Regions from separate parts of the Arthrobacter sp. NicSoilC5 genome, predicted to be linked through region 1. Evidence: predicted binding sites of a transcription regulator. Region 1 holds the regulator's gene; the other holds the start of a gene.

What was found. Region 1 encodes LexA, which represses DNA repair genes until DNA is damaged. Its sites were predicted from a motif close to TCGAACANNTGTTCGA; they were not measured.
Region 2: LDO22_RS13390 (shikimate dehydrogenase) is a predicted target of LexA. The motif match lies at 2,945-2,960, and genes of this name have one in related genera.

The regions. Positions count from the first base shown of each region.
Region 1 covers NZ_AP024660.1:4,609,874-4,614,372, forward strand. The annotation lists gene hflX (GTPase HflX) at 1-304, shown strand, start outside; gene LDO22_RS21385 (ATP-dependent DNA helicase) at 297-2,354, shown strand; gene lexA (transcriptional repressor LexA) at 2,403-3,137, opposite strand; gene LDO22_RS21395 (LysM peptidoglycan-binding domain-containing protein) at 3,492-3,842, shown strand; gene LDO22_RS21400 (histidinol-phosphate transaminase) at 4,084-4,499, shown strand, end outside.
Region 2 covers NZ_AP024660.1:2,858,144-2,862,642, forward strand. The annotation lists gene LDO22_RS13375 (amidohydrolase family protein) at 1-462, shown strand, start outside; gene ligK (4-carboxy-4-hydroxy-2-oxoadipate aldolase/oxaloacetate decarboxylase) at 485-1,168, shown strand; gene LDO22_RS13385 (IclR family transcriptional regulator C-terminal domain-containing protein) at 1,165-1,944, opposite strand; gene LDO22_RS13390 (shikimate dehydrogenase) at 2,040-2,879, opposite strand; gene LDO22_RS13395 (MFS transporter) at 3,015-4,352, shown strand; gene LDO22_RS13400 (IclR family transcriptional regulator C-terminal domain-containing protein) at 4,440-4,499, opposite strand, start outside.

The DNA.
Region 1 (4,499 bases):
CGATGCAGCCGACCCCTTCGTGGTGGAACGGCTGAAGCAGCGCGAGCCGCGGCACGTGGTGGTCTCCGCCCGGACGGGGGAGGGCATTCCGGAACTCCTAATGGCCATCAGTGAGTCCATTCCCCGGCCATCGGTCAAGATGGAGCTGCTCATTCCGTACGACCGCGGGGACCTGCTCAGCAAGCTCCACGAGTCCGACGCCGAAATCCTCAGCCTGGACCACGTTGAGGCAGGCACCAGGGCTGCCGTGATGGTCCGGGAGGGCCTCGCGTCTGAACTGGAACCATTCGTCGTCAATGACTGACCCCGCGGCCGGCGAAGCTGCGCAGACGGCGGGCGAGCAGTTCGTTATTGAACTGCTCGACCGCGCCGTCGCCGGCATGGGCGGACAAAGCCGCACCGGACAACACGAAATGGCCCGCCAGGTGGCCCGGGCCATCGAAACGGGCAACCACTTGTTGGTCCAGGCAGGCACCGGCACCGGCAAATCGCTCGCCTACCTGGTGCCGCTTATCGCCCATGCCCTGGAAAGCAACAAGCCGGCCCTGGTGTCCACGGCCACGCTGGCATTGCAGACCCAGATTGTGGGCAGGGACCTGCCCCGGCTCCTGAAGAACATCACGCCGGCACTGGACCGGCCGGTCAAGGTTGCCCTGGTCAAGGGGCGGTCCAACTACGTTTGCCGCCACAAGCTTGAAGGCGGGTTCCCGTCAGAGGAACCCTCGGAAGGTCAGCTCTTCTCCCTGGGAGAGGACACCAGCGTTCCACATTTCGCTGCTTCCGTGGGCGGACCATCGTCGCAGCTTGGCAAGGAAGTGGTGCGGCTCCGCGAATGGGCTGAAAAGACAGCCACCGGCGACAGGGACGAGCTCCTGCCGGGTGTGACCGACCGTGCCTGGCGCCAGGTTTCCGTGACCTCGATGGAATGCCTGGGGGCACAGAAATGCCCAATGGCCGCCGAATGCTTCAGCGAACTCGCCCGCCAGGACGCAGCCGACGCCGATGTGGTGGTGACCAACCACGCCATGCTGGCCGTCAGCGCGTTCGAGGGACTCGCGGTCCTGCCCGAATACGACGTCGTGGTGGTGGACGAAGCGCACGAACTGCAGGACCGGGTCACTGGCGCCGTGTCCGGACAGTTGTCCGTGGCCATGGTCCACGCTGCCGCTTCGGGTGCCCGGAAACATACCGCCATCACCGTTGATGCCCTGAACGCCGCAGCTGCCAACCTGGAGCTGGCTCTTGCCGGCGCGCCGAACGGTCTGCTTCCCAACGGGCTGAATGATGAACAGCTCGACTGCGTGGACCAATTGCGTGAAGCGTGCCGCGCCGCGTTGTCCGATTCCAAAGGGGACAGCAACACCACAGCCGACGGCGGGCGGCAGCTGGCGCGTTCCCGGCTGATGCTCATCCTGGAACTCTGCGAAAGGCTCATTGCTGCACGCGAGAACCGCGAAGTGGTGTGGTTTTCCCGCGCCAGCACCTTCGACCCCGGCCAGGGATACTCACCGCCCGATGACAGTGCACCGGTGCTGATTAACATAGCCCCGCTGTCCGTCGCCGGCAGGCTGCGGGAGGGGCTTTTTGCGGACCATACCGTCGTGCTGACCTCTGCCACCCTGGCCATTGGCTCCGCCTTTGAACCGGCGGCCGGGGGACTGGGCCTGGTAGGCGACGGAGCCCCCAGCTGGACGGGCGTGGATGTTGGCTCGCCCTTCGACTATCCCAAACAGGGCATCCTCTACGTCGCCGGCCACCTGCCCAAGCCCGGCCGCGGCGTGTCACCGGAAGCGCTGTCAGAACTCGAAGCACTCATCAAGGCATCCGGTGGGGGCGCCCTGTGCCTGTTCTCCTCGCGTCGGGCCGCCGAAGAGGCCGCCGATGCCCTCCGGCCCAAGCTCAATATGACTGTTCTCTGCCAGGGCGAGTCGACCATGACCGCCCTGGTGAAGCAATTCGCCGACGAACCGGACACCTGCCTCTTCGGAACCATGTCCCTGTGGCAGGGCGTCGACGTTCCCGGAGGATCCTGCCGGCTGGTGGTGATAGACCGCATCCCCTTCCCGCGGCCGGACGATCCCCTGATGACGGCGCGTTCGCGTGCCGTGGCGCAGGCAGGGGGAAACGGCTTCATGTCCGTTTCCGCCACCCACGCGGCCATCCGGCTTGCGCAGGGCGCCGGCCGCCTGATCAGGTCTACCGGGGACAAAGGGGTGGTGGCTGTCCTGGACTCACGGCTGGCCACCGAACGCTATGCGGGATTCCTGCGCGGGGCGCTGCCCCCGTTCTGGGCCACCACCGATCGCGCCAAGGCGCTGGCTGCGCTCACCCGGCTTGGTGCAGACGCTTCCTGAGAAACCGCCGGACAACGCCTGCGCGGATGCCGCGCAGGCGTGCGCAGGCTAGAGCGAACGCAGGACTGAGACGACCTTGCCCATGATGGTGGCGTGGTCGCCCAGGATTGGTTCGTACTGCGTGTTCTGGGGGAGCAGCCAGGTGTGTCCGTCGCGCTGGCGGAACGTCTTCACGGTCGCCTCGTCGTCCAGCAGGGCAGCAACAATGTCCCCGTTGGCAGCGTCAGCCTGCCGCCGCACCACCACCCAGTCGCCGTCGCAAATGGCGGCGTCCACCATGGAGTCACCGGCCACCCTCAGCATGAAAAGTTCGCCCTGGCCCACCAGCTGGCGGGGCAGCGGCATGACGTCTTCCACGAGCTGTTCGGCGAGGATGGGGCCGCCGGCGGCAATCCGGCCCACCAGCGGAACCATGGCCGTATCCAGCGCGGTGGGCAGTTCGGTGACCGTGGCGCCGCCGCCCGCAGCCTGCGGCGCAGGAGACGCGCCGGCGCCTTTGCCCCCGCCGTCGAGCGTGAGCGGCATCAGCACTTCCATGGCGCGCGGCCGCTTGGGGTCGCGGCGCAGGTAACCCAGCTTCTCCAACTGTGAGAGCTGGTGGGTCACGCTGGACAGGCTCGCAAGGCCGACGGTATCGCCGATCTCGCGCATGGAGGGCGGATAACCGTTCTCGTTGACCGAGCGCTGGATGGTTTCGAGGATCTTTTTCTGCCGTGGGGTCAGGCCCTTGGCTGTCCTCTTGGATTGCGGGGCGGTCCTGCCCCCGGCGGCTGCTGCTGCCATATTCGCCAATGCCTTTCGCTTGCCGCCGGATCTTCCGTGTGCCGCTGTTGCACAGTGCCGCCGGAAGGACTCCCACTGTCATTGTCAGACCCTGCTGTTCAACTTCAGTGGTGGATGTTCTGTGGTTCCAAAACTAGGCCAGCCACATTGCTTTTTCAAACATTTGTTCTAGCGAGTCTCGACATTGTTCGTTGATAGGTGCTAAAACTTAACATGCAAAGTTCGAACATGTGTTCTAACCAGCAGATGCCCCATTCGAATACGCGGCCGGGAGAAGTCACGGCGCGATATGCGCGGCAAGGCAGCAGCGGGCGGACACCCGGGCAGCACGGCAAGTCCAGGAGGGCTTAGTTCATGTCAGCTTTATCTCTTCACCAGGTTTCACCTTCGTCCGCACCCCTGCGGCTGACCCGCCGGGGGAGGATCGTCCTGATCGGAGTTCCGCTCGTGCTCCTGGCTGTACTCCTGCTGTCGCTTTCGGGCCTCTTCCACTCCCCGGCCAAGGCCTCGGATTCGGCCGCCGACCTTGCCGTGACGCCCACCGTCACGGTGACCGTGCAGTCCGGCCAGTCGCTGTGGGCCATTGCGGGCGCCGTCGCTCCGGACCGGGACGCCCGGGACGTCGTGGCAGACATCGTCCAGCTCAACAACCTTGCCGCGGGCACCGTTCTTCCGGGCCAGCAGCTCTTCGTCCCCACTCACTGACCGTCCCCGCCCACTGACTGTCCCGCCCACTGACCGGCCGCCCACTGACCGGCCGCCCACTGACCGGCCGCCCACTGACCGGCCGCCCACTGACCGGCGCCACCCCTGAGTTCGTGGCCTCTGCGAGGGTGGCCTGCCTGGCTGGCTGGCAAGCCCTGGAGCGGGCCGCCGCGGGACATGCCGAGGGCGAACAGGAACCGTCACATTTTCCGGTCGTTGCCGCGGCAACTAAACTGTTCAGGTGAACGACCAGCTAGAACGTCTGAACCGGCTTCCCCTCCGCAGCAACCTCCGCGGCCTGACCCCTTACGGGGCGCCCCAACTGGACGTCCCCATTCTGCTGAACGTCAATGAAAACACCCATGGTGTCCCCGCCGACGTGCGCGCAGCCATCAGTGCCGCCGTGACGGAGGCCGCTGCGGGTCTAAACCGTTACCCGGACCGTGAGTTCACCGCGCTCCGGAAGGCCCTGGCCGAATACCTCGGGCATGGGCTCGATGAAACCAACCTGTGGGCCGCCAACGGTTCCAACGAGGTCCTCCAGCAGATCCTCCAGGCCTTTGGCGGTCCGGGCCGCACCGCATTGGGTTTCCCGCCCACGTACTCCATGTACCCGCTGCTGGCCAGCGGAACAGACACGCAGTACATCACCGGGGA
Region 2 (4,499 bases), 1.8 Mb from region 1:
ACCACCGGCGCGCACTACCTCAACGCGGACACCACAGCGTTCATGCAGCTCATCCAGGGCGACCTGTTCGCGGACTTCCCCACCCTGAAACTCGTCATCCCCCACGGCGGCGGCGCAGTGCCGTACCACTGGGGACGTTTCCGCGGCCTTGCCATGGCACTGGGAAAGCCCGCACTGGAAGAACACCTCCTGCAGAACGTCTTTTTCGACACCTGCGTCTACCACCAGCCCGGAATCGACCTGCTGCTGGAAGTCATCCCGACGCAGAACATCCTCTTCGCCTCCGAGATGATCGGCGCGGTCCGGGACATCGACCCGTGGACCGGCCACCACTTCGACGACACGGCACGCTACATCGACGACGCCGGCCTTGACGAGGCCGAACTGGGCGCCATCCAGGAACACAACGCACGCAACGTTTATCCACGCCTTGACGCCCTGCTCACGCAGCAGGGCCGGTGACATGCCTTCGGAGGGAACAATGATGCAGGAACTCGGCGTGGTCCACACCAATATCACCCGCGCCGGGGAAGACGCCGTCAAGGCCCTCTCCGCGTTCGGCGTCAGCACTGTGCATGAGGCCATGGGCCGCCTGGGGCTCATGCGGCCCTACATCCGCCCCGTCTACCCCGGCGCCACCCTGTGCGGCACCGCTGTCACCGTCCTGCTCCAGCCCGGCGACAACTGGATGCTGCACGTTGCAGCCGAACAGCTCCGGCCCGGAGACGTGGTGGTGGCAGGGTGCACCACGGAATGCGAGGACGGCTTCTTCGGCGAATTGCTGGCAACGTCGCTCCGGGCACAGGGCGCAGCCGGCCTGGTCATCGACGGCGGCTGCCGCGATGTCGCAGCACTCCAGGCCATGGACTTCCCCGTTTTCAGCCGCGCCATCAATTCCAAAGGCACTGTCAAGGCAACGCTCGGTTCCGTGAACGTCCCGGTGGTCTGCGCCAACGCACTGGTCACCCCCGGGGACGTGGTGATTGCCGACGTCGACGGCGTGGTGGTGGTGCCCGCCGCCCGCGCCGCCGAAGTAGCGGCAGCCGCCAGGAAACGCGAAGAGAACGAAGAAGCCAAGCGCGGGCGCTTCGCAGCAGGAGAGCTCGGCCTGGACATCTACAACATGCGCGGACCGCTTGAAGCGGCGGGGCTGCGGTACGTGGATTAAACGGCGCGGACGGCAGGACCGCCGTAATCGAGTGCAATGCGCCGCGCGGCCTCCGTCAGCTGCGGGAGGACCGTTGCCTCGATATCCCGGGCCGCTGCCCGGTGTGTCTGCAGGGACACATTGGCCGCGGCAACAACCTCGTTTCCGCGGCGGACCGGGACGGCCACACCGCGCAGGCCCTCTTCGAGTTCCTGGGAGACCATGGACCAGCCCCTGGTCCGCGCCGCTTCCACCTCTGCCCTGAGGTCCTCCACACTGCCGATTGAGCGGTCGGTAAAGCGGCGCAGCTGGACCGACCGGAGGTACTCCTCCAGCTGTGGGCCAGGCAGCCCGGCAAGCAGGACGCGGCCCATGGAGGTTGCCCACGCCGGGAAGCGGGTCCCGACGGTGATGGAAACGCTGAGCAGCCCCGGAGACGGCACGCAGGCCACGTAGACCACGTCGCCGCCGTCGAGGATGCACAGGGCTGTTGTTTCATTGAGCTCCGCCGCCAGGTCCCTGAGATGGGGCTCGGCCACCCTGGGCAAGGTCAGGCCCGCGAGGTAGGAACGGCCGACGTCCAGGGACCGGGCCGTGAGTTCGAAGGCCGGCCCCTCGGCGCGGATGTACCCGAGGTCCGCCAGGGTCAGCAGGAAGCGGCGGGCGGAGGCACGGGTCATGTCCGTCCGGGCAGCCACCTGCGACACGGTCAGCCGGGGCTGGTCCGGAGTGAAAGCGAGCAGGACGTCGAATGCCTTCTCAACCGACTTCACGAAGTAGGCTGCCTGCTCCTCCATTGACGTTGCTGTTCCTCTCTGAACGGTTGGCGTGCCTGCGCCGGCCTGCCGGCCTGCGGTGCCTGTTTGATCTTATCGTTCGGCGCGTCCGCCTTTCAGTGCTTTTCCCGGAGCTCTCCCAGGGTCTGCTCCAGCAGCTGGCAGGCCCGCCCGTCCAGGCCGAGGAGGGGCACCATGGCCACGGCTTGCTCACGGAGGTGGTCCCACCCATCGATGCACCGGACCCCCAGCTCCATGGCCCGCTCCACGCTGGCAGTGGCATGGCCGGCGTAGACGTAGTCGTAGAGCACAGCATCGGGGGCCAGCCGGGCGCCGCCCCAGACCGGACCGTCGGTGGCCTTTTTCCCGACAGGAGTCGCATTGACAATCAGGGACGCCCCGGGCGCCAGATCCTGCGCCTCCTGCCAGGTGACGGCCCGGGCCTCGATGCCGAAGCCGTTGGCGAGGTCCAGCAGCTCCTCCGACGCGTGGGGATCGCGGTCCGCAATGGACACTCTTCCCACCTTGTCCTTCAGCGCGATCAAGGCCGCCCGGGCTGCTCCCCCGGCACCCAGCAACAGCGCGTGGCGCTGGTACCAGCCCTCCAGCAGGACGCCCACGGCGGTAACATCCGTGTTGTGCCCCGCCAGCCGGCGGTCCTGCCGTACCAGCAGGTTGCAGGCACCACTGAGTTGGACGGGCCTGGTGGCTTCATCAGCGGTTTCCGCCGCCCAGTGCTTGTGCGGCATGGTCACGTTGGCCGCCACGATGTCCGGTTCCAGGAGCCTGCGCCGGACGGCGCCAAGATCGGCGTCCGGCGCCACGTCCCAGGCCTCATAGGTCCACCCGCTGCCGAGTTCCTGCAGGACCGGATTCCACAGGCCGGGGGACATGGCCTGTGATGCGGCGGAACCGATCAGGACCAGCCGGGATGCGTGCCCGCGTCGTTCGGCCATGATGCACCTTTCCTTTTGCCGTTGTGATTGGCGTCACGGCCTAGTATCCTCTTTCTAGGCGCATTCCGCACACCTGTTCGCATTGCGTACAAATAATGACAGATCCCCACCTTCAGCGTGGAAGGGAACCCCACCATGACCCACATCGCAGCAGGAGCCCAGGCGCAGTCAACGCCTGAAGCACAACGCCAGCTCAAGCGCGCCCGGAAAGCCGCGCTGGCTGCCTTCCTTGGCGGCGCCCTGGAGTACTACGACTTCTTCATCTATGCCACCGCCGCGTCGCTTGTGTTCTCGAAGATCTTCTTCCCGGCCGGCGATCCCACGGTGGCCCTTATCGCCTCCTTTGCGACGTTCGGCGTCGCCTACGTCGCACGGCCCTTCGGAGCTGTGGTGTTCGGTCATCTCGGTGACAAGATCGGCCGCAAGAACACCCTGGTGCTCACCCTGGTGCTCATGGGCAGTGCCACTTTCCTGATCGGCGCCCTGCCCGATTTCAACGCAGCCGGCTACTGGGCCCCGGCACTGCTGGTGGTGCTGCGCCTGATGCAGGGCCTGTCGGCCGGAGCGGAAACCGCAGGTGCTTCCGCGCTGTCCACGGAGGAAGCACCCGAAGGCCGCCGCGGCTTCTTCGCCAGCTTCGCCATGAGCGGCATCTCCGCCGGCATCGTCCTCGCGTCCCTGGCCTTCCTGCCCGTGGCCGCCATGAGCGAGGCGGACCGCCTCGCCTGGGGCTGGCGGATCCCGTTCTGGCTCTCCCTGGTGGTCCTGATCGTCGCCTACCTGGTCCGCCGCTCGCTGGAGGAGCCGGAGGTCTTTGAGGAAAAGCATGACCACGGGGAACTGGTGAAGCTCCCCTTCGCCAAGATGTTCCAGACGCACCCGGCCCAGTTCTTCCAGGTGGCGCTGATGTCCTTCGAGACCGTCACCAACACGTTCATGCAGTCCTTCGGCCTGGCCTATGCGGTGTCGGTGGGCGTCCCCGCCTCCACCATGCTCTGGGTCAGCATCCTGGGCAACGTGCTGGCGATCGCCAGCCAGCCCCTGATGGCACGCTGGTCCGACAGCTTTGGCCGGCGCCCCATCTTCATCAGCGGCGTGCTCGGTTCCGGCGCCATGATCTTTGTCTACTTCTGGGTGATCTCCACCGGAAACATCCCCATGATCTTCCTGACCAGTACGCTGATCACCGCCGGCACCTACTCCATGTCCAACGCAATCTACCCGGCCTGGTTCTCCGAGCTCTTCAACGTCAAGGTCCGGTACTCCGGCATGGCAATCGGACTCCAGGTCGGCATCCTGTGCGCCGGCTTCACCCCGCTGCTCGGCACCGCCCTGGTGGGTGCCGACAAGGCGAACTGGGGACCGGCAGCCTGGATCGTGGCAGGTTCCTCGATCCTCGCGGTGGCGGGCGCCTGGTGGGCGCGCGAAACTGCAAAGACCCCGCTCCGCGAGCTGGGCAACCACGTAAAGTAACGGCCTTCGCAGCCACACCGCAAAACTGAAGAGGACGACGGCGGGAAGCACCCGCCGTCGTCCTCTTCAGTTAAGCTCCGGATAAAGTCAGCCGCGGGCAGTGAGGTCCGCGGAGATGAGCTTGGCCGTGGCCACGATCTCCTGCGC